Regions from separate parts of the Brevibacillus sp. GCM10020057 genome, predicted to be linked through region 3. Evidence: riboswitches for the same ligand, from Rfam matches in the RefSeq annotation. Region 3 holds a riboswitch; each other region holds the start of a gene.

Region 1 (7,167 bases), on a different contig from region 3:
CGCGTCCAGGTCGAGGGACATGCGGGCAGCTGGCGAGATTTGCACGGTATCTCGTCCGCACAGCGAGACGGCCTGTCCGTCCTGTGTTTCCGGGTGCAGGAAGGAAAATTCGCGCTGCCCGCAGCACGGACAGTCAGGGCGGCGGGCGTTTGCGACCTTGATCTGCTGGTGGCGGTTGTTCCAGACCTCGAAGTGCTCCAGGTTCGGATTGAGCGCATTGTCAGCGCCGACCAGCAGTTTGAACGCTTCGGTTGCCTGATAGGAGGCGACGATGTGAATGATCGGTCCGATGACGCCAGCCGTGTCGCAGGTCGCCATCTCGCCCGGATTGGGCGCCTCGGGGAACAGGCAGCGCAGGCACGGGGTGCTGCCGGGCCGGATGGCGGTAAAGGTCCCCGTCGCGCTCACCGCACCGCCGTACACCCAGGGGATGCCGTGCTTGACGCAGACGTCGTTGACCAGATAGCGCACCTGGAAGTTGTCGGTCGCATCGAGCACGAGATCGACGTCGGTGAGCAGCTCCTCTGCATTGTACGCCGTCAGATCGGCGACGACAGGCTCGATCGCCACTTCGGAGTTGATGCGGGACAGCTTCGCGTGGGCGGCGATGGCTTTGGGCAAATGCTCGGCGGCGTCTGCTTCATCGTACAACATCTGTCGCTGTAAATTGCTCGGCTCCACGAAATCGCGGTCGATCAACCTGACAAAGCCGACTCCGGCACGGACCATGTGGTTGGAGAGCACGGTTCCAAGCGCCCCCATCCCGACGATGGCGACGCGGCTTTGGCCGAGTTTTTCCTGTCCGCTGCTCCCGATCGGGGCAAACAGGAGTTGGCGGGAATAGCGTGTATCCACTTTGCTTATTTCACTCCTTCATCATATGTGGCGAGCGGATTCCACGGGCCCTGCTGATGGCCCTTCCACTCGCTGCCGTCTTCCCACATTTCCTTTTTCCAGATGGGGACGATTTGCTTGAGCCGCTCGATCGCGTAGCGGCCCGCCTCGAAAGCCTCGTTGCGGTGGGCGGTCGCGACAGCTACGACTACGGCGATTTCCTCGATCTGCAAATTTCCGACGCGATGCTGCATGGCGACCTGTGTGCCGGGCCAGCGTTCTTCGATTTCGGCGGCGATCTGCTTCATTTTTTCGACGGCCATCGGGGCGTAGGCTTCATAGGAGAGCGAGACAGTGCGCTGTCCGTGCGTAAATTCGCGGACCGTTCCTACGAAGGTGAGAATCGCGCCGGCGTGAGGATTGCTGACAAGGCGCACCAGCCTGTCTGCACTGAGCGGCTCTTCGGTAATGGAAAAGCGCTCTTCTTCCCCGCCGCTGACGGGCGGAAGCAGGGCGATCTCGTCGCGCGGGGCGATGGCTTGATCGGGTGTTGCATATTCGTGATTGACCGAAACAAAGCAACTGCCGAGCAGCGGAGCGAGCGCAGGATACTGCCGGGCGACAGCCTCCAGCAGGTCGCGCACGGTGGCAGGCTCGGGCAGGGTCAATTGGATTTGACGTTCATGGACTCGCTCGGCCAGACCGGCGAACAGCAAGATCGTGACAGTCATTCGTGCAATTCCTCATTTCCCATTGAAAAAGTCATGCTTTTCTATGGCATGACAATATCATAATACGGCCGTGATGCCAACGTTTCGGAAGTGGCCGAAGCGTCATTGCCTGCATGCTCACGGGCGGATGAAATGTGCGTTTTTCAAATATTTTCCACAGGAGCTGATGATCGGTGTTATAGTAAAGGGATACGAAAGGGTGTGAGGAGCATGTGCACAAGCTTTGTATATCAGGGGAGCCATACTTGCATCGGCATGAATTTTGACATTTCCGACCGGCGGATCAAGCTGGTCTGTCAAAAGGACGGCCAACTGCTCGTGATGCAGGAGGACGGCGGCCAGTTTTACCCGGCGCTCGGCATCAATAAAAACGGGACGTTCATGAACTTGCAAATGGTGGAACCGAGTGAGGAAGGGAAATACCGGCGAGGGAAAAATTGCGTGCACATCATGAAGCTGTTCGCGGATGTGCTGGGAGAAAAGCTGGCTCTCACCGACGTTTTCACCTACGTTGATCAGCATGCGATCGTCAATGTCCCCGGCCACAGCGTGCACAGCCTGATCGCGGGCATGGGGCAGGCGTGTGTCGTCGAGCCGGGGAAAAAAGCGCTGGGCAGCGCGGCAATTGCGGACGAGCCGTTCATGGTCCTGACGAACTTTTCGTTGTTTGCCAGAGGCGAGCAGGAGAATGGACAGAGCGAGGCGATGGGAGCAGACCGTTATCGGGTCGCGCGGGAGCGGCTGCTCGCCGTACAGGAGCCGTTCGAGCCCGCGGCCGCGTTTTCCATCCTGCGGGAGACCGCGCAGCACGGCGGCGCTTTTCCTACCCAATTATCGCTGGTTGCCGTGGCGGAGGAAGGCGTGGTGTATTTCACGCTGCGCGCCGACTTTGCCAAAGTGCTCCGCTTTTCCTTTCACGACAGGCTCATTCAGACGGAGAGCGGGTTTACCTGGCACAGGCAGCTTCCGCTCACGAACCGGGGCGTGCTGATTTCCGAGCTGGCCGGCTGGTAAATGGTTGTGTTTGTCCCCCGATACTTTCGCGATTGCTTTTCTCCCAAAGCCAGAGTAAGGTAGAGGAGGCGCAATCATCCTGGATGCAATGAGGCGAAAATCGGAGGCAGTCCGAATTTTCGCTTGTTTTTGGAGGACGACAATGAGTGACCTGTTGACGCATTTTAATGAACAAAACCGTGCCCGCATGGTGGATGTATCGGAAAAGGACAGTTCGAAGCGCGAAGCTGTGGCCCAAAGCAAAATTTCGATGAAGCCGGAGACGCTGGCGCGCATTCGCGAAGGGCGCATCGAAAAGGGCGATGTGCTCGCGGTCGCACAGGTGGCGGGAGTCATGGCGGCGAAAAAGACGTGGGACATCATTCCGATGTGCCATCCGCTGCCGCTGACCGGGATCGACATCCGCTTTGCTTTTGCCGATGACGAGACGCTCGTGATCGAAGCGATGGTCAAAACGACTGGAAAAACCGGTGTGGAAATGGAAGCACTGACTGCAGCAAGCGTCGCAGCCTTGACAGTGTACGACATGTGCAAGGCGATGGACAAAGGCATGGTAATCGGTCCGACCAGCCTTTTGCTGAAGACAGGCGGAAAAAGCGGCGACTTCCGCCGGGGAGAGAACTGACAGATGAATCAGGCGTGGAAATCCTATCCGAGCAGCATTCGGCTCCTTTCGATTGCTGCCGTCATTTTTTCTACCGGCATGGCTTGTATTTGGCCGCTGGTTACGATCTACATTCACGAGTATCTGGGCAAGCCGCTGACGACAGCTGGCTTGCTGCTCATGTTAAACCAGGGGGCTTTTCTCATCGGCAGTCTGGCAGGCGGCATGCTCTTTGACCGCTGGGGGAAGATGAAGACGATCGTGCTGTCCTCCCTTGGCATCATCGTCATTTCCCTCTTTTTGGGCTTTACGGCCAACTTCACGGCCTACACCGTCTTGCTGCTGCTAAGCGGCTTGTTCTACGGGATGCTCTCGCCCGTCATGAACGCGCTCGCCGTCGTGCTGTGGCCCGAGGGAGGACGCAAGGTCATGAACATGATTTACGTGGCGCTGAACGCAGGCGTCGCGGCCGGCTCCGCACTCGGCGGGGTACTGGCGAGCGTGTCGTTTGCCTGGACGTTCTTCGGCAACGCCATTGCCCAGGTCTGCGTGTTCGCGATGTTCATCTTCATCCTGCCCCGGCACCTGCAAGCCGCTGCATCCGGGCAGCCAGACGGGAGCGTGGAGCTGAGGGCGGCAGACAGTCAGGCGTCAGCCGCTTTGGAAGTGCCGCGGGACGCAGCGACTTCTGTTCAAAAAGTCGTATGGGGAGCGCTGGTGCTGCTGTGCGCAGGGCTTCTCATCAGCTGGATCGTCTACGTGCAGTGGACGACGGTGCTGTCTGCCTACATGCAGTCGCTCGGCATTTCCTTGCGCCAATACAGCCTGCTCTGGACGTTGAACGGAGGGCTCATCCTGTTCGGGCAGCCGCTGATCGCGTGGATCATCAGGCGCCTCGCCCGAACGCTGCGTGCACAGTTGCTGCTGGGGACGTATGTGTTCGCCTTGTCGATGCTGATTTTGTCGCAGACGACCGCCTATGCCGGTTTTGTCGCGGCCATGTTCGTGATGACGATCGGCGAAATGCTCGTCTGGCCTGCCGTCCCGACCGTAGCGGCAGAGTTCACGCCACAAGGACGGGAAGGCTTCATCCAGGGGCTGGTATCCGGCACCGGCTCGGCAGGCCGCATGCTCGGTCCGCTGCTCGGGGCTTTCATCTTCCAGACGTTCCAGGCGCAGGGGCTGCTGTACATCATGGCTGGATTGTCCCTTTTGTCCGTTGCCTTTTTCGTTCTGCAAGGCTCCATGCAAAAGCGCGGCAAACGAAGGGGCATCCAGGCGACGATCGAAAAATAGAGCAGCGAAAAGGCGCCCGGCTTGTGCCTTTTGCCCAGATGAGAAGGCAAGTGCAGCAACCGGCAAACTTCGATAGCCGTGGAATCTTTGGCCTGCTAGAATACAAGCATGGCATTGCTGTGCATGCAGAATACGAAGAGGGAAGGGATTTGTGTGTCGCGGTCGTTGGTTCTGGTTTTGACGATGCTCAGCCTGATTTGGGGCGGGTCGTTTTTCTTTATGAAAATATTGCTCCACGAGTTCGGTCCCTGGACGATTGCCTTTCTGCGCTCGGCGCTCGGCCTGATCACGATCACCATCGTCATGCTCATCCTGAAAAAGCCGCTGGAACTGAAGCGGATCGCCTGGGGCCCGATGGTGAGGATGGCCTTGATCAATACGGCAATTCCCTGGGCGTTCATCGCCTTCAGCGAGACGCGGGTGACGAGCACAATGGCATCGGTCCTGAATGCGACGACACCGCTCTGGACGCTGGCGATCGGGATTCTGTTCTTCAAAGCCGCGGTCGGTCGCATGCAGTGGCTGGGGATGCTCATCGGCTTTTGCGGAATCATCGTCCTGCTCGACGTGAACCCTGTCTCCATCGTCTCCGTCGATGTGCTCGGCTTTCTATGCATGATGGCAGCGACCTGCTGTTATGCGGTCGGCGGGCAGTTGTCCAGGCGGCTGCCGGGCAACTTGTCTGCTTACCAGATCACGTTCGGCACCTTGCTTAGCTCTACGCTCGGCAGCGGGAGCGTTGCGTTGATGACAGAATCCTGTTCCTTCACCGCCTTCACTTCGGGCAGTACCCTTGGGGCCTTGGCGGGGATCGGCGTGTTTGGCTCCGGCATCGCGTATATTTTGTACTACTACCTGGTGCAAAAGGGCGGGCCGGAGATTGCGTCTCTCGTGACCTATCTGGTGCCGGTCACCGCCTTTGTCTGGGGCTATGCGCTGTTGCATGAAGCCATTACGTGGAACCTCATGGCAGGCATGGTCTTTATTGTGGGCGGCGTATTTTTGACGGGCAGACGGGAGAAGCCGAAAACGCAAGCGACTGTGGAGACGTAAAGGGGAAAGCAGGCTGCAGATGTCAGGCAGCCTGTTTTTTTGTCTGGAAGGCTATTCCACCGCGAAGATGCGGGCAAGGCTGCTCGTCCTGGCGCTCGCAGATGCTGCTGCACGATGGGGCGATGGTGCAAATGCAGCAAGCATCTTGACACGCTGATACGGCTCAAGTAGTATGAAGAAGATTCAAAACATTATATTCCGTGTACTTTACTTATGCAGAGAGGTGGAGGGACTGGCCCGATGAAGCCCGGCAGCGGATCTGTTTGCCCCGGCGGCAAAAGATGCTGTGCCAATTCCAGCAGGAGTATTCCTGGCAGATAAGGACGTGACGAAGCTGATCTACCCCTTTTTCTGTAAGGAAAAGGGGTTTTTGTTGCTCATATCGCGCTACCTGCATTACCCGACAGAAAGGAAATGAAGACAGATGCGTATTCAACCCTCTGACATGATCGAGCGGCTGCCGACACAGTTTTTTGCCACGCTGGTAGCGAAAGTAAACAAAGTGATCGCAGCCGGGCACGACGTCATCAATCTCGGCCAAGGCAATCCCGATTTGCCGACTCCCCCGCATATTGTAGAAGAATTGCAGGCAGCCGCCGCGCTCCCGCTGCATCATAAATATCCGCCGTTCAGCGGCCGCCTGGAGCTGAAGCAGGCAGTCGCGCATTGGTACAAGCAAGAATTCGACGTCGATCTCGATCCGGAAGAAGAAGTCGCCATCCTGTTCGGCAGCAAGACGGGCTTGGTGGAAATCTGCCAGGTGCTGATGAACCAGGGCGATGTGGCGCTGGTTCCGGACCCCGGCTATCCGGACTACTGGTCCGGCGTGGCTGTCGTGGACGGGCGCATGGTCATGATGCCGCTTCGTGCTGAAAACGGGTTTTTGCCGAACTACGGCCAGATCGCCCAGGCAGATCTGGAGCGTGCGAAGCTGATGTTCCTCAACTACCCGAACAATCCTACCGCCGTCAATGCTCCGATTGAATTTTTCGAGGAGACGATTCGCTTCGCCCGCAAAAACGAAATCGTCGTCTGCCACGACTTCGCCTACGGAGCGATCAGCTATGACGGCAAGAAGCCGGTCAGCTTCATGCAAGTGCCGGGGGCAAAAGAAGTCGGCGTCGAGTTTTACACGTTGTCCAAGACGTACAACATGGCAGGCTGGCGCGTCGGCGCGATGGTCGGCAACCGCGAGCTGGTGCGGTTGATTAACCTGATCCAGGACCACTACTTCGTGAGCCTGTTCGGAGCCGTGCAGATGGCCGCCGTCAAAGCCATGGCCGGATCGCAGCAGTGCGTCCGCGATCTCGTCGCGGTGTATGAGAGCCGGCGCAACGCTCTGTTTACCAACCTGCACCGCATCGGCTGGCAGGCGCAGCCCTCCCAAGGCTCCTTTTTCGCCTGGCTCCCGGTTCCGAGCGGCTTTACGTCCGTCGAATTTTCCGATTTGCTGCTGGAAAAAGCCCATGTCGTGGTAGCGCCTGGAAACGGTTTTGGCCCGACCGGCGAAGGCTACGTGCGCGCCGCCCTGCTGTCCGATGAAGCGCGTCTGGCAGAGGCTGTGCGCAGAATCGAGCAGCTCGGCATTTTTGCCAAAGCATAACATACAAAGGTAATACCGAAGAAACAGACCGC
Region 2 (7,167 bases), on a different contig from region 3:
GCGGCGAGCGAATTTCCTTGGCGCAAGGCGCTGATAACTGTAGACGGGTCGGAGCAAGCGATGGCCGCACTGAAAACGGCGCTGCAGCTTGGCGAAGGAATGGACGTCTCCTACACGCTGCTGACGATCGTCCCCCCTCCTGTGGCGTACACGGGTATGTACGGTGTTGGCTGGGAAGATACGGCGACGCTTGAAAGCTGGGGACGAGAGACCATCCGCCCCTATGAAGAGTACCTGGAGGAGAACCGGGTGCCATTCGAGAGCAAGGTGCTGATCGGCGATCCCGCGATGCTGATTCGGGTAACGGCGCAAGAGGAACAGGCAGGACTGATCGTCCTCGGCCATCACGGGCTCGGCGGAATCGCCGGAACTTTGGTCGGCAGTGTCACCTTCAAAACGATCCATCGCGCCACGAAGCCTCTTCTGATCGTTAAAGCGTAAGCGGCGGAAGAGCAGGGCAGCGGTCAGATTTCTCATCTGCCAGTAATAATTCCCAAAAAATTCCATGCACAAGGGGGTTCTTGCTGTTTTGTTGGCATGTCCCAAAATAACATCGGCAAGAATATCAGGGTTTGTGTTTTCGCAGCTTTTGACAAATGTATATCGCCGGCGAGGTCGTACACAAACTAGACGAAAACGGCCGCGGGGGGACCTAAGATGCTGGTAGGGTGTCACGTGAGCATTCGCGACGGTTATCTGGAGGCGGCAAAGAGCGCCGTGCGGCAGGGTGCCCGCGCCTTTCAATACTTTCCGAAAAACCCGCGAAGGTTGACGAGAAAGGCTTTCGATACCAAAGATGCAGAGGCATGCCGCCAGTTTTGCCAGGAACATGCACTGACATCGATTGCGCATACCCCGTACCCGACGAATCTGTCCACAGATAATCAGGAAGCATTTCGTGTGACCGTAGACTCTGTGCGCAATGATCTGGAGATCGCGGAAGCCTGTGGCTCTGTCGGGGTCGTGGTACACTTCGGGCAGTATAAAGGAGAGAGCCGCGATCCGCTCTACGGGTATCTTTGCATGATCGAAACGGTCAACGAGATCTTGTCCACTTGGGACGGCTCCGCGCTGCTGTTGATTGAAAACAACGCAGGCCAGGGGAACCGCATGGGCACGACGTTGGAGGAGCTGGCGCAGGTGAGGAGCCTGCTGGATCAGCCTGACAAAGTGGGATATTGCTTCGATACTTGTCACGCATTCGCCAGTTCGCTCTGGAACGGTGAAAATTGGCCTGAGGTCGAATCCCATGCGCGACAGCTTGATTATTTGCCACATGTCAGGGCGATCCACCTGAACGATTCTATGTATCCGCATCAGTCGTACCGTGATCGCCACGCAAACATCGGAAAGGGGTACATTCCCCCATGTGGCTTCGCGGACCTTCTCCGTACCCCCGAATTTCAAAGGATTCCCGTCATTCTCGAAACACCGCACCTGTCTGATGAAACGCATCGGGATGAGATTGCATGCGTAAACGAGCGGTTTCGCTAAAGCGTATGAGTTGCGGCTCGGGCAGGAGATGGCGACAGATGCGTCTTTTGCCGGCTTGCGTGGAGATGTCGGCACTGCCGATTGTACGCGCGAGGGGCGGTAGCCTTGGGAAGAAATCCCGCACGTCCGAAAGCCGGCTGTCATTGGCAGGGGGAACGACATATGGTACAGTGTGGAAGGGAATGAGGCCACCAGAGGAGGAATACCTATGAAAAGACGGATTAAAGTCACCATCACGGATTTTGAACCGCTCAAAGCAAACCTGAACAATCCGGAAGAACTGGCCCTGTACGAAGCGGCCAACGGAAATACATACGATGCCGAGATCGAGCACGACGGCTACGCGGTCGTCGACTTGACCGAGGAGGATTATATCGAACTGGCTCCGGGCGAGTACCAGCTGATGATCGAGGACTGGACCGACGCAGGCAAGATCGAGGGGCTGACGCTGCAGACCAAGTCGGACCCGGCAGACGACAAGGCGCTGCTGTATCGCATGGTCGATGAGGCAGGCGAGGTGGCGCAGGCGCCGGTATCCGTGCCCAAGCAGGTAGTGGAGCTTGTGTACAAGACCTGGTTTGGGAAGAAGCAGAGAGCCGATGTCGACGCGTGAGGTTGGGTGATCGGTTGACAATCAGCTGCAAAGTCCGGTATTCGGTCGCCGCTCATCAAAGAAGCCGCTGCCCCCGTTCAAAGGGGAGCAGCGGCTTCTTTTTTTATCTACAGCTCGACGATTACATCTCTTCCGGAGCTGCCAATCCCAGCAGGCGCAGCCCTTCCTTGAGCACGGCGACCACTGCGGCGACGAGTGCGAGGCGGGTAGCCTTCACGTCTTCTTCTTCCGCCAGGATGCGGACATTCGCATAAAACTTGTTGAATGACTGGGCCAGATCGATCACGTATTTGCCGATCTGGGAAGGATCGAAGTTGTCACCGGCGCGTTCGATGACTTCCGGGAAGGCGTTGAGCAGCGTGATGACCGCCCATGCTTCCTTGCTGTCGAGTGCGCCAGCGGCCAGCCCCGCTTCAGGAGCCGGTTTCCAGCCGCCTCTGCGCAGAAGCGAGCAGGCACGCGCATGTGTGTATTGCACATAAGGTCCGGTCTCGCCTTCAAAGGTGAGCATCTCTTCCAGCGAGAAGTTGATGTCGTTCAGACGGTAGTTTTTCAGGTCGTGGAAAATGACGGCGCCGACCCCTACCTGACGCGCCACGTCTTCTTTGTTCGCCAGGCCAGGGTTTTTCTCCTCGATCACTTTTTGCACGTCCGCGATCGCCTGGGAGAGCACTTCCTCCAGCAGGACGACTTTGCCTTTACGTGTAGACATTTTCTTGCCGTCCTTGAGCATCATGCCGAACGGAATGTGGTACATGTCACGCGCCCAAGGGTAGCCCATTTTCTCCAGCACCTTGTAGAGCTGCTGGAAGTGCAGGCGCTGTTCGTTTCCGACGACGTAGACTGCTTTGGCGAAGTCGTACGTTTCGTGGCGGTACAGGGCGGCGGCCAGGTCGCGTGTCGCATACAGCGTCGCGCCGTCCGATTTTTTGATCAGGCAAGGCGGCATGTCGTATTCGTCCAGATTGACGACGAGTGCGCCCTCCGATTCCGTCAGAAGCCCTTTCTCCTCCAGCAGTTCGACGACGCGGTCCATTTTGTCGTTGTAGAACGCTTCGCCGTTGGTGGAGTCGAAGGAGACGTTCATCAAGTCGTAAATTTTCATGAATTCCTTCAGCGATTCGTCGCGGAACCACTTCCACAGACGGAGCGCTTCTTCGTCGCCGTCCTCCAGTTTTTTGAACCATTCGCGGCCCTGGTCTTCGAGAGCCGGATTTTCTTTCGCTTCATCGTGGAAACGCACGTACAGCGTGAGCAGCTCCTTGATCGGCTCTGCCTTCACTTTGGCTTCGTCTCCCCACAGGTGGTAGGCGACGATCAGTTTGCCGAACTGGGTGCCCCAGTCTCCAAGGTGGTTGATGCGCACAGGCTCGTAGCCTTGTTTCTCCAGGATGTTGGCGATCGCGTTGCCGATCACGGTCGAGCGCAGATGGCCCATGGAAAACGGCTTGGCGATGTTAGGGGAGGAGAGGTCGATCGGCACCTTGCGTCCTCCGCCGACATTGCTGCTGCCGTAGTTTGCGCCTTGCGTCAAGATCTCGCCGATGACTTGCTCGGCAACGCTCGCCTGATCGAGGAACAGGTTGACGTACGGGCCGACTGCCGCCACTTCGCGCAGTGGCGCACCGCCCAACTGTCCGGCAAGCTCGGAGGCGATCATCGGCGGGGCTTTGCGCAATGCTTTCGCCAATTGGAAACAAGGGAAGGCAATATCTCCCATTGCCGGATTCGGCGGCGTTTCCAGCATGCCGTAGACCGTATCTTTCGGGAAGTTTTCCACGCCCTGCTGTGCGAGCGCAGCGGCGATTTTTTCCGCCACCAGATGTTTGTAGCTCATGTGAATCCCCTTTCTCATTGAAAAGATGGAGTGCCCAAATAAAAAACCTCTGCGTCTCCTGTAAGAAAGAGACGAGAGGTTGTGCTCCCGCGGTGCCACTCCTGTTGTTTTTGCGCCAGGCAAAAACCGCTTTGTCTGCTGTATCGGGCAGTCCCGGCGAAACCTTACGCAATCTGCCAGGTTGCAGATCTTCAGGCCGCTTCTCCGAGGTGCGCTTCCCCGCATGGTCTGGCGTCGGGCTTGCACCGTCCCCGACTCGCTTGTGCCGTTTCCATGAGGTACTCTCCTCATCAACGAATCAACTATTCATTAGCATTATAGCTGGTGAGCTGCTTATTGTGCAACTCACTCCTCCGGTTTTTTCAAAATCTTGTCCAGTTCGGAGAAGTAAGCCCGGGTCAGCTTTTCCCTTTCCTCGGCGCTCTGGTTTTCCGCATTCATCCACTGCTGCTTGAACAGCTCCAACTGCTGCAGCATGGCGAGCTCGGCTGCCGCATCTTCTTCCAGGTCGTAATTCTCCGACGGATCGAAGGGAATCAGGCGGTTGTCGTTGCCGCTGCGCAGGTACGAGCGGCGCCAATGGTCGGGAAACCGATACTCCTGTTCGCCAAACATCAGCCCGAGCACATCGTCTGAATCAAGCGGCATAAAGTGATCGTAGTCATCCCGCCGCCCGCCTTCGGACAGGTTGATATGGGACAGGAAATAGCGCAAGAAATGTTCGCCCGACTCCCGGTGCTTTACGATGGAGTATGTCTCAAATTCGCTGGTCTCAAGCTGCTTGATCGTCTCCAGACAGGATAAAAATTCGTCTTTTTCACGCGCCTCGAGTGTATCCACATGGGTTCGCTCCTTTAGTATTGCCAAGCGCCGAGGCTTTACGCCAAACGCTAACGTGCCTCGCTTGCCATTTCTTATCCCTTCAGTATAGCAAAGGAAGGGAGGGGTGACAACGAACGGGGAAGAAGGAAACGCAAAAGGAGCCTAGAGGAAATTCCAGGCTCTTTGCCACGTAGGGGAATTCATAAGCGAGGGCGTTCATCCATTCCGGGGCGCATGGGAGCGAGCCGCTTCAACTGCGGCCGCTCATCCATGAGCCTTGCATTGTAGCGTTTTTCTATCCACCGTCATTAGCAGTCTTCAGAGCACCCAACGATGACCAGCAGGATAAACAGTACGAGCACCAATGCGAAGCTGTCACCAAAAAAACCGCCGCAGAAAGATGTACTCATGTTTGTTTTCCCCCTCCTTTCCGTTATGCTCTAGTCTATACACGGACGTACAGAATGGCGTGGGCGAATGACCAGTTCCTGCAAAAATGGGCGCGATGGAGTCGGATAAAAGCAAATAGTAGACAAAATCTCAATTGACGCGAAGTCAGGGGGGTGTTAAGATACTTGCAAATGTGATCGAGCTTTTTCAAAACAATCGCATAACGATGTACAACTCTTATCCAGAGAGGCAGAGGGACTGGCCTGATGAAGCCTCGGCAACCGGTTAAAATCCGGTGCCAATTCCAGCAAAGCTACGGCTTTGAAAGATGAGAGGATGACTTTTGCGCTTCTGTATCCCGCGGACAAATCCTCTTCTTTCTTCAAAGAAGGGGATTTTTTTGTACCCACATCTCGTTCACTGACATGTACGACAGGGCTTAAAAAAAAGCCAAGAAGGAGCAAGCTGATGAAACCAACCTTTCGCGAGCAGCTTTCCCGAAAAATTCTGATTCTCGACGGAGCAATGGGAACCATGCTGCAACAGGCAAATCTGACGGCTGACGATTTTGGCGGCGAGGAGTACGACGGCTGTAACGAGCTGTTGAATTTGACGAGACCCGATGTGATCCGCTCCATCCACGAAAAGTATCTGGAGGCAGGAGCCGACATTATCGAGACCAATACGTTTGGAGCCACCTCGGTAGTCCTGGCCGAATACAACGTGGCAGACAAAGACATGGAAATCAACATCGCCGCGACAAAGCTGGCGAAGGAAGCGGCGGACGCATTTTCGACACCGGAATGGCCGCGCTACGTGGCAGGCTCCATGGGGCCGACGACCAAGACCTTGTCCCTGACAGGCGGGGTCACGTTCGAGGAGCTGGTGGAGGCTTACTTTCGCCAGGCAAAAGGGATGATTCTGGGCGGAGCCGACGTGCTCTTGCTGGAGACCTCCCAGGATACGCTGAACGTCAAGGCGGGCGGAATCGGCATCCGCAAGGCGTTCGAGGAGCTTGGGACAGAGCTGCCCGTCATGCTCTCCGGCACGATCGAGCCGATGGGGACGACCTTGGCCGGACAGAACATCGAAGCGTTCTACTTTTCGCTGGAGCATCTCGAGCCGGTCTCGGTCGGCCTGAACTGTGCCACCGGGCCGGAATTCATGCGCGACCATCTGCGCACCTTGGCCTCGCTCGCGCAATGCGGCGTGAGCTGTTACCCGAACGCCGGGCTGCCGGATGAGAACGGCCATTACCACGAGACCCCGCAAGGACTGGCAGCGAAAATGCGCGCCTTTGCCGAGCAGGGCTGGCTGAACATCGCCGGCGGATGCTGCGGCACGACTCCGGAGCACATCCGGGCGATGGCGGAAGCGTTGAAAGACTGCAAGCCGCGCGCACAGGTCACGAGGCCGGTCAGCGCCGTCTCCGGGATCGAAGTCGTCTACGTGGAGGACGACAATCGCCCGCTGCTTGTAGGCGAGCGCACGAACGTCATCGGGTCGAAAAAATTCCGCGACCTCATCGCGGCAGGCCAGTACGAGGAAGCGTCTGACATCGCGCGCGCGCAGGTGAAGCGAGGCGCACAGGTCATCGACATCTGCCTGGCCGATCCGGACCGTGACGAGTATGCAGATATGGAGAATTTTTTGCAGTATGTTGTGAAAAAAGTGAAAGCGCCGCTGATGATCGACTCCACCGATGCGAAGGTCATGGAGTTGGGGCTGCGCTATTCCCAGGGGAAGGCGATCCTCAACTCGATCAACCTCGAGGACGGACTGGAGCGCTTCGAGGAAGTCGCGCCCTTGATCCATAAATACGGAGCTGCTGTCGTCGTCGGGACGATCGAGGAATCGGGGATGGCGACCACCCGGGAGAAGAAGCTGGAAGTGGCGAAGCGCTCCTACGACATTTTGGTCAACCAATACGGGGTGAAGCCGCAGGACATCATTTTTGACCCGCTCGTATTTCCGGTTGGAACGGGCGACGAGCAGTACATCGGCTCCGCCA
Region 3 (7,167 bases):
ATGGAACATACGTCCAGAACAAGTATCAGGGGGATTCCATCAAGATTTCCTTTGATCTGGAAGCGACACAGTGGGAAGGGATCAAGCGAGACAACGGCGACAAGCCAGCCATTATTGTAGATTAAACAGGTTTTACGGACAAGGCGGGGATGGATTCCCGCCTTTTTTTCGTGAAAACCATCCCGGCTTTTTTCCGGAAGGGGGGTGCGGCCGCTTGCTGCCAGCAAAACAGCCAGATCGTCGTCTGCCTCAACGAAATGGATGACAAGCTCTCATCCTTCAGAATGAGGCGGATGAATCGGTTGGTTGTATACGCAAATACTACCGGCATTTCGGGATATTCACCCTGATGCAGGAAGTTGAGATTTCAGGAAATTCGTAAAATGAAAACTGTGAACGGCACGATAACAAGCCGAACAGAAGGAAAGTGAGGGATTGAAAAATTGTGGTTTACTTCAAAAAAGCAATATCGATATTAACCACGCTGCTCCTGGTACTCGTGATCTCCCTCTGCAGCTTCCTCTTCATCGGAAAGATGAATGGTGGAAAGACCGAACTTTTTGGGAATGAAATCATGGTTGTACTGAGCGGATCGATGTCACCGACCTTTGATACGGGAAGCATCGTTGCCGTGAAGCCAGTGCCTTTTTCCGAGATTCACAAAGGCGATATCGTCACCTTCGAGGATCTGGAAAAACGGACCATTACCCACCGTGTCATCGATATCGTCGATGGCAAGTTGATCACCAAGGGTGATGCGAACGATGGAAAAGACAGCGATCCGGTAACCGCCGACAGGGTGAAAGGAAAGGTACAATACTCGGTTCCGTATATCGGATACTTCATCGAATTCGTGAAATCACCGACAGGCATGCTGATCTTCCTGGCTGGTCCCGGACTCTATCTCATGATCAGTCAAATATGGAAGCTCATGCGCATGATCAAGCAGCAAGAGGAACCCGCCAAGACACGAGCCTAAGCAGTCGATTACCCGGCAGGGTGATTCCTTGGGGGTTGGTAATAGGGTCAAGGGAATATCTGTTACCAAGCTTCGAGTCATCATACATGAACTTATATAAAAAATTGGGAGGAATTAGGAATGAGCTTGAAAAAACAATTCGCAGTAACACTGGCATCTGTAGGGTTGGGAGCAGCGCTGATCGGCGGAGGAACGTTCGCATGGTTCAACACAACAGCGAAAATCGAAGGCAACACATTTGCTGCTGGTACAATGAAAATCGGGGCTACTCCAGCCTCCGCAGTATTCAACGTGTCTAACCTGAAACCAGGTGACTGGATGGAAAGAACCTTTGTAGTAGAAAACGAAGGCAGCATCAGTGTAGACAAACTGCTGATGAACATCGACTACACCATTAACGATGTTGACAACAACAATGGCGCGGAAGACTTCGATGAAAACCTGAAAGTGTATCTCCTGAAGAGCACCGATGAAAACATTCCGCTTCCACAACGCATTATCGTAAATCCAAACAACGGCAAAACGCTGAAAGAACTGAAAGCAATGGGCAAGCTGGACATCAGCAGCTGGTGGACTCAAAACTTCGACCTGAGACCTGGCGATAGCGACAAAATCTACGTAGGTATCGAATTTGTGAACAAAAACGAAGACCAAAACCGTTTCCAGGGCGACGGAGTGAACCTCACATTCAACCTCGAAGGAACTCAAAAAGCTGGCGAACGCCGCTAATAGCAAGCAAAGGTGGGGAACTACTCCCCGCCTTTTCGCTTTGCTTCGAGAAAAATAGCGAATCTCAACCTGACGGAGGATTTACGATTCACAGCAAACCATTTATGATGCGGTGGGATATGTTTCCGTTTGTGGAAACGAAACCAAAATGAAAATGAAGGAGTGATTGAAATTGAAAAAGTGGAGACAAAAGGTAGCTGCTTCTCTCTTTCTCCTGTCGCTGGCAATTCCCGCGTCCGTCTACGCCGACAATTCCTCGGGAACAGATGACGTCCATGGCTATGAGGACGAGCCGTTTCAGAAGTATTTGGCCGAACTGATCGACAGTCTGGACGATACAGACTACGGAAGTTTCCTCTCGGACGCGGAGATAGCCAGATTTTCGGAGGAAAACGAGGATGACGGAAGTGGCAGGTCTGATCTAAGAGAGCGCGTATATGCGTGGATTATCAGGCACGTCGATGGTCCAAAAGGCAATTGACGGAGCTTTGCAATCGGGAGCGTAATAGGAAAGCAAGTCCCCCAAGCAGAATGGCCAGGGGGACTTGCCTGTTTTTGGTCAAGCCGTGATCTGTTCCGTTACCGCCTTCAACGCCTGTTCCAAATCTTCAATAATATCCTTGATCGACTCCGTCCCGATCGACAGGCGGATCAGCCCTGGCGTCACGCCTGCAGCGACTTGTTCCTCCTCGGTCAACTGCTGGTGCGTAGTGCTCGCCGGATGGATGATCAGCGACTTGGAATCGCCGACGTTGGCCAGGTGGGAGAACAGCTTCACGGAATCGATCAGCTTCTTGCCTTCTGTCACGCCGCCGCGGATGCCGAAGGTGAGGATGGCGCCTGCGCCGTTTGGCAAATATTTTTGCGCCAGCTTGTAGTTCGCGTCGCATACCAGACCCGGATAGTTGACCCACTCAACAGCCGGATGGGAGGCGAGGTACTCGGCGACAGCCTGGGCGTTCTGGCTGTGGCGTTCCATGCGCAGGTGCAGCGTCTCCAGGCCCTGCAGGAACAGGAAGGAGTTGAACGGAGCGACGGCGGCGCCGATGTCGCGCTGCAGTTGGACGCGCGCTTTGATGATGTAGGCGAGCGGTCCGACTGCCTCCGTGTAGACGACCCCGTGGTAGCTCGGGTCTGGTGTGGTCAGGCCGGGGAACTTGCCGTTGTTCCAGTTGAATTTGCCGGAGTCGACGATGATGCCGCCGATGGCCGTGCCGTGTCCGCCGATGAATTTCGTCGTGGAGTGGACCACGATGTCCGCGCCATGCTCAAACGGGCGGCACAGGATCGGAGTGGCGAACGTGTTGTCGACGATGAGTGGCACGCCGTTTTCGTGCGCGATGTCGGCGATCGCTTGCAGGTCCGCTACGTCAATGCGGGGATTGCCGATCGTTTCGCAGAAAAACGCTTTTGTATGTTCATTGACGTACGCGCGGAAGTTGTCCGGGTTGGACTGATCCACAAAATGGACCTTGAGGCCAAGGCGCGGCAGCGTATGGGCAAACAGGTTGTACGTCCCGCCGTAAAGGCTGCTGGATGCGACGATTTCGTCTCCGGCTCCCGCGATGTTGAGGATGGCAAAGGTGATCGCTGCCTGCCCGGAGGCCGTCGCCAGGGCACCGACGCCGCCCTCGAGCTGGGCCACCCGTTTTTCAAAAACGTCCTGTGTCGGGTTCATGATGCGCGTGTAGATGTTGCCAAATTCCTTGAGGGAGAACAGGTTAGCCGCGTGCTCCGTATCGCGGAAGACGTAGGAGGTCGTCTGGTAAATCGGGACGGCGCGGGAGCCAGTCACCGGGTCCGGCTCCTGGCCTCCGTGTACGGCAATCGTTTCAGGTCTCCATTGTTGCTGATTCGACATGAGTATCTCTCCTTTTTCTATAGATAGGATGAAAACAAGAAAAAACGGAGCCCACTCTGAGTAGAAGAAGGCTCCGGTCATACACGGAAGTACGTTCATCTCTCAGAATCTATGGATTCTGCAGGAATTGGCACCTCACATGCTCACATGCAGGTTGCCGGGCTTCGTCGGGCCTGTCCCTCCACCACTCTTGATGAAAACGGCATATCTGATGTTGTCACAATTGTATGAAAAAGGCAGTTGGCTGTCAATAATTAATGAAAAGTTATCAGGGAGGATTAAATGGGTATATCGGGCGAGCGGGAGAGGGAAAACGGCAAGTAGAGCATGGCCTTGCGATTTCTTTCTTAATTTTATATGGAAGGCTTCGCGGTCAGGAACGCGGAAGGGCGCACTCCAAACTGCCGGGGCGCAGTTTGCCCGTTAGAAAAGCGAAAGCCCGTATGATATGATGGGAAATGGCATGAACGGATCTTATTTGCAAAAAGAACGACATGATTAGGAGGATTCATCGACCATGAGCAATGGCGTAAAGGAAATCACCCCGGAAGAATTGCTGGCGAAGCTGGAAGCGAATGAAAACGTACAAGTGATCGACGTGCGCGAGGTAGACGAGTGGAACGCGGGCCACATCAAGCAGGCGAAGCTGATTCCGCTTGGCTTTTTGCCGCATCGCATCGACGAGCTGGACAAAGACGTGCCGATCGTGATGGTTTGCCGCAGCGGTGCGCGCAGCCATATGGCGACGGAATATTTGACAGCCCAAGGCTATGATGCAGCCAACATGGTAGGCGGCATGCTCGCATGGCCAGGAGAAACAGAGCAGTAAAAACGCTAGGGGGGAGGAAGCGACTCGTGAGTGAAGCAGCGAAGCAGCAGCAGGAAACAGGTTTGCAGCGCCACTGGTTCCCCGTGCTGACGGGTGTCCTGATTTTGGCGATCGTCGGCGTGTTTGGCTACAAGTACCTGACCAGAGAAACAATTCCGGTCATGAAGGCGCTCAGCGACTTTTCGCTGGAAAACAGCAACGGCTCGACGTACACTTTCTCGGATAGCAAAGGAAAGGTGCGCCTGGTCGAGTTCATGTTTACCAAATGCCCGGATATTTGTCCGGCCACAACGTACAATATGTCGCTGATGCAAAAAGAGCTGAAGACGAAGGGGCTGTTCGGGGACAAGGTGGAGTTCGTGAGCATCACCTTCGATCCGGACTCTGACACGGCGCAGGTCCTGCAGGAGTACGCCGGGAAGTTCCAGGCAGACCCGACCGGCTGGAAGTTTTTGCGCGGAGATGCCCAGGCCGTGGAGAAGGTGACGAAGGACTTCGGCATCGCTGTGCTGAAGCAGCCGGACGGTTCCTTTGCCCATACGGCGCGCATGTTCCTCGTGGACGGGGACGGCAACATGCGCCGCGCGTACGGAATGGGCGCCGAAATGGACATGGATCAGATCATGGCGGACATCGAGCAGTTGGCCGACTAGGGTCAGCGCGTCTCCTCGAAACGGATGCGCAGCAGCTTTTCCGTTTTTGTCTCGAATTCAATATGAACCAACAACGCCCACACGCGATTGCCCTGCTGGAGCAAGAGCTTGAACGTCTCCTCTGACGTGGTGGGCGTTTTGATTTTGCGGCCGACGTGGAGGTAGTCGATGATTTTCGCCTGCGGATACGCCTTCATCGTCTGCTGCATGGCGATTTGGCCCCATTTGGCATAGGGGGGCTGGGCGGCCGCCGGCATCGTCCAGAGCATGGAGCTGGACAGCAGCAGGGCGGTGACAATCGTTTTTGCTTTGGACAGCATCGGGCCCGGGCTCCTTTCATGAGGACATGCGGACTGGAAATACTCTGTGTGCGAGTAGTTTGCCCGAATGTCCTGCAGAAGAGCCGGTTTTCTTGCTTTTGGCTTCATAGATTATGTACAATTTGCCAATAGGTAAAAAGGATGGCCTGCAGGGACGGGCGAATTGCCCCATTTCCCTCGTACAGATTGCAAGACTGGATGAAACGAACGCCTCGCGTTGTGTTACAATAAGAATGGCATGCTTGGTTCGGGTTTCCAAAATCATGCACGATGATGTTAGGAGGAAAGAGATTGAGCGACGTTAAGATATTCGCAATGGGCGGCCTCGGCGAGATCGGAAAAAACATGTATTGCGTCGAGTACGAAAATGAGATCGTTATTATCGACTGCGGGGTGAAATTCCCTGAAAACGAGATGTTCGGGATCGATCTGGTCATTCCCGATGTTACGTATCTGGTAGAAAACCAGCATAAAATCAAGGCGCTTTTGTTGACGCACGGACACGAAGACCACATCGGGGCGATCCCTTATGTGCTGCGGCAAATCAAGGTGCCTGTGTACGGCGGACGCCTGACCCTGGGCTTGGTCAAGGCGAAGCTGGAAGAGCACCGCATGCAAAACGATGTCAAGCTGATTCCCATTTCCGAAGACACGGAGATTCCTTTCGACAAGCTGAAGGCGACCTTCTTCCGGACGAACCACAGTATTCCGGATTCGTTCGGGATCGTGCTGCACACGCCGGAGGGCATGGTCATCCACACCGGCGACTTCAAGTTTGACATGACGCCGGTGGGGCAGCGGACGGAATACGGCAAGATTGCCCGCATCGGCGCGAGCGGCGATGTGCTGGCTCTGCTGTCGGACAGTACCAACAGCGAGCGCTACGGCTTTACCATGTCGGAGCGTACGGTAGGGGAAGGCATTCTCGACGTGGTGCGCAAAGCGCGGGGGCGCATCATCCTCGCGACCTTTGCCTCCAACGTACATCGCCTCCAGCAGGTCGTGGACGCAGCCGAGCAGTGCAACCGCAAAGTGGCGGTCATCGGCCGCAGCATGGAAAAAGTATTTTTGATCGGACAAGAACTGGGCTACATCCAGATGCCAGAAGGTATGCTGATCGATATCAAGCACATCGACAACTACGCGGACAATCAGGTGCTGGTCATCTGCACGGGCAGCCAGGGCGAACCGATGGCAGCCTTGACGCGCATCGCGTCCGGCTCCCACCGCACCGTTTCCATTTACCCGGAGGACACGGTCATCATCTCGGCTTCTCCGATCCCGGGCAACACCATCAACGTGAGCCGGACGATCGACAAGCTGTACCGCGCAGGGGCGAATGTCGTGCTCAACCAGGACTTCGACATCCACGCTTCCGGCCACGGCAGCAGCGAAGAGCTGAAGCTGATGCTGAACTTCATCCGTCCCAAATACTTCATCCCGATCCACGGGGAGTACCGGATGCTGAAGACCCACTCCAAGCTGGCGCAGCAGGTGGGAATCGACGAGAGCAACATCTTTATCATGGACAATGGCGACGTGCTGAACTGCACCCGCGAAAAAGCATGGCTGAGCAAAGTGCAGGCGGGCATCGTCCTGATCGACGGCAGCGGCGTGGGAGACGTAGGAAACATCGTCCTGCGCGACCGCAAGCATTTGGCGGAGGATGGCCTGATGGTCGTCGTCGTCAGCCTGGACATGAAGAACTTCAAGATTTTGACCGGGCCGGACATCGTGAGCCGCGGCTTCGTATACGTGCGCGGTTCCGAATCGCTGATCCAGGAAGCGACCATGCT

Evidence for each region. A riboswitch is a leader RNA that binds a small molecule or an ion and turns the genes downstream of it on or off. The one in region 3 is predicted to bind S-adenosylmethionine.
Region 1: linked by a shared signal. The riboswitch ahead of ACFSO0_RS12980 (pyridoxal phosphate-dependent aminotransferase) and the one ahead of ACFSO0_RS06330 (homocysteine synthase) in region 3 are both predicted to bind S-adenosylmethionine.
Region 2: linked by a shared signal. The riboswitch ahead of metH (methionine synthase) and the one ahead of ACFSO0_RS06330 (homocysteine synthase) in region 3 are both predicted to bind S-adenosylmethionine.

Annotation. Positions count from the first base shown of each region.
Region 1 is NZ_JBHUJW010000041.1:208,021-215,187, forward strand. It holds gene ACFSO0_RS12945 (ThiF family adenylyltransferase) at 1-855, opposite strand, end outside; gene ACFSO0_RS12950 (molybdenum cofactor biosynthesis protein) at 861-1,565, opposite strand; gene ACFSO0_RS12955 (hypothetical protein) at 1,776-2,579, shown strand; gene moaC (cyclic pyranopterin monophosphate synthase MoaC) at 2,722-3,204, shown strand; gene ACFSO0_RS12965 (MFS transporter) at 3,208-4,479, shown strand; gene ACFSO0_RS12970 (DMT family transporter) at 4,633-5,532, shown strand; gene ACFSO0_RS12975 (hypothetical protein) at 5,552-5,689, shown strand; SAM riboswitch class I at 5,741-5,856, shown strand; gene ACFSO0_RS12980 (pyridoxal phosphate-dependent aminotransferase) at 5,957-7,135, shown strand.
Region 2 is NZ_JBHUJW010000043.1:1,049,890-1,057,056, reverse strand. It holds gene ACFSO0_RS18920 (universal stress protein) at 1-441, shown strand, start outside; gene ACFSO0_RS18915 (deoxyribonuclease IV) at 658-1,494, shown strand; gene ACFSO0_RS18910 (hypothetical protein) at 1,703-2,107, shown strand; gene argS (arginine--tRNA ligase) at 2,229-3,944, opposite strand; gene ACFSO0_RS18900 (hypothetical protein) at 4,290-4,784, opposite strand; gene ACFSO0_RS18895 (YjcZ family sporulation protein) at 5,075-5,176, opposite strand; SAM riboswitch class I at 5,391-5,491, shown strand; gene metH (methionine synthase) at 5,625-7,167, shown strand, end outside.
Region 3 is NZ_JBHUJW010000021.1:84,684-91,850, forward strand. It holds gene ACFSO0_RS06310 (TasA family protein) at 1-125, shown strand, start outside; gene ACFSO0_RS06315 (signal peptidase I) at 446-979, shown strand; gene ACFSO0_RS06320 (TasA family protein) at 1,100-1,708, shown strand; gene ACFSO0_RS06325 (hypothetical protein) at 1,881-2,189, shown strand; gene ACFSO0_RS06330 (homocysteine synthase) at 2,268-3,569, opposite strand; SAM riboswitch class I at 3,662-3,769, opposite strand; gene ACFSO0_RS06335 (rhodanese-like domain-containing protein) at 4,087-4,398, shown strand; gene ACFSO0_RS06340 (SCO family protein) at 4,425-5,051, shown strand; gene ACFSO0_RS06345 (YqzG/YhdC family protein) at 5,054-5,320, opposite strand; gene rnjA (ribonuclease J1) at 5,645-7,167, shown strand, end outside.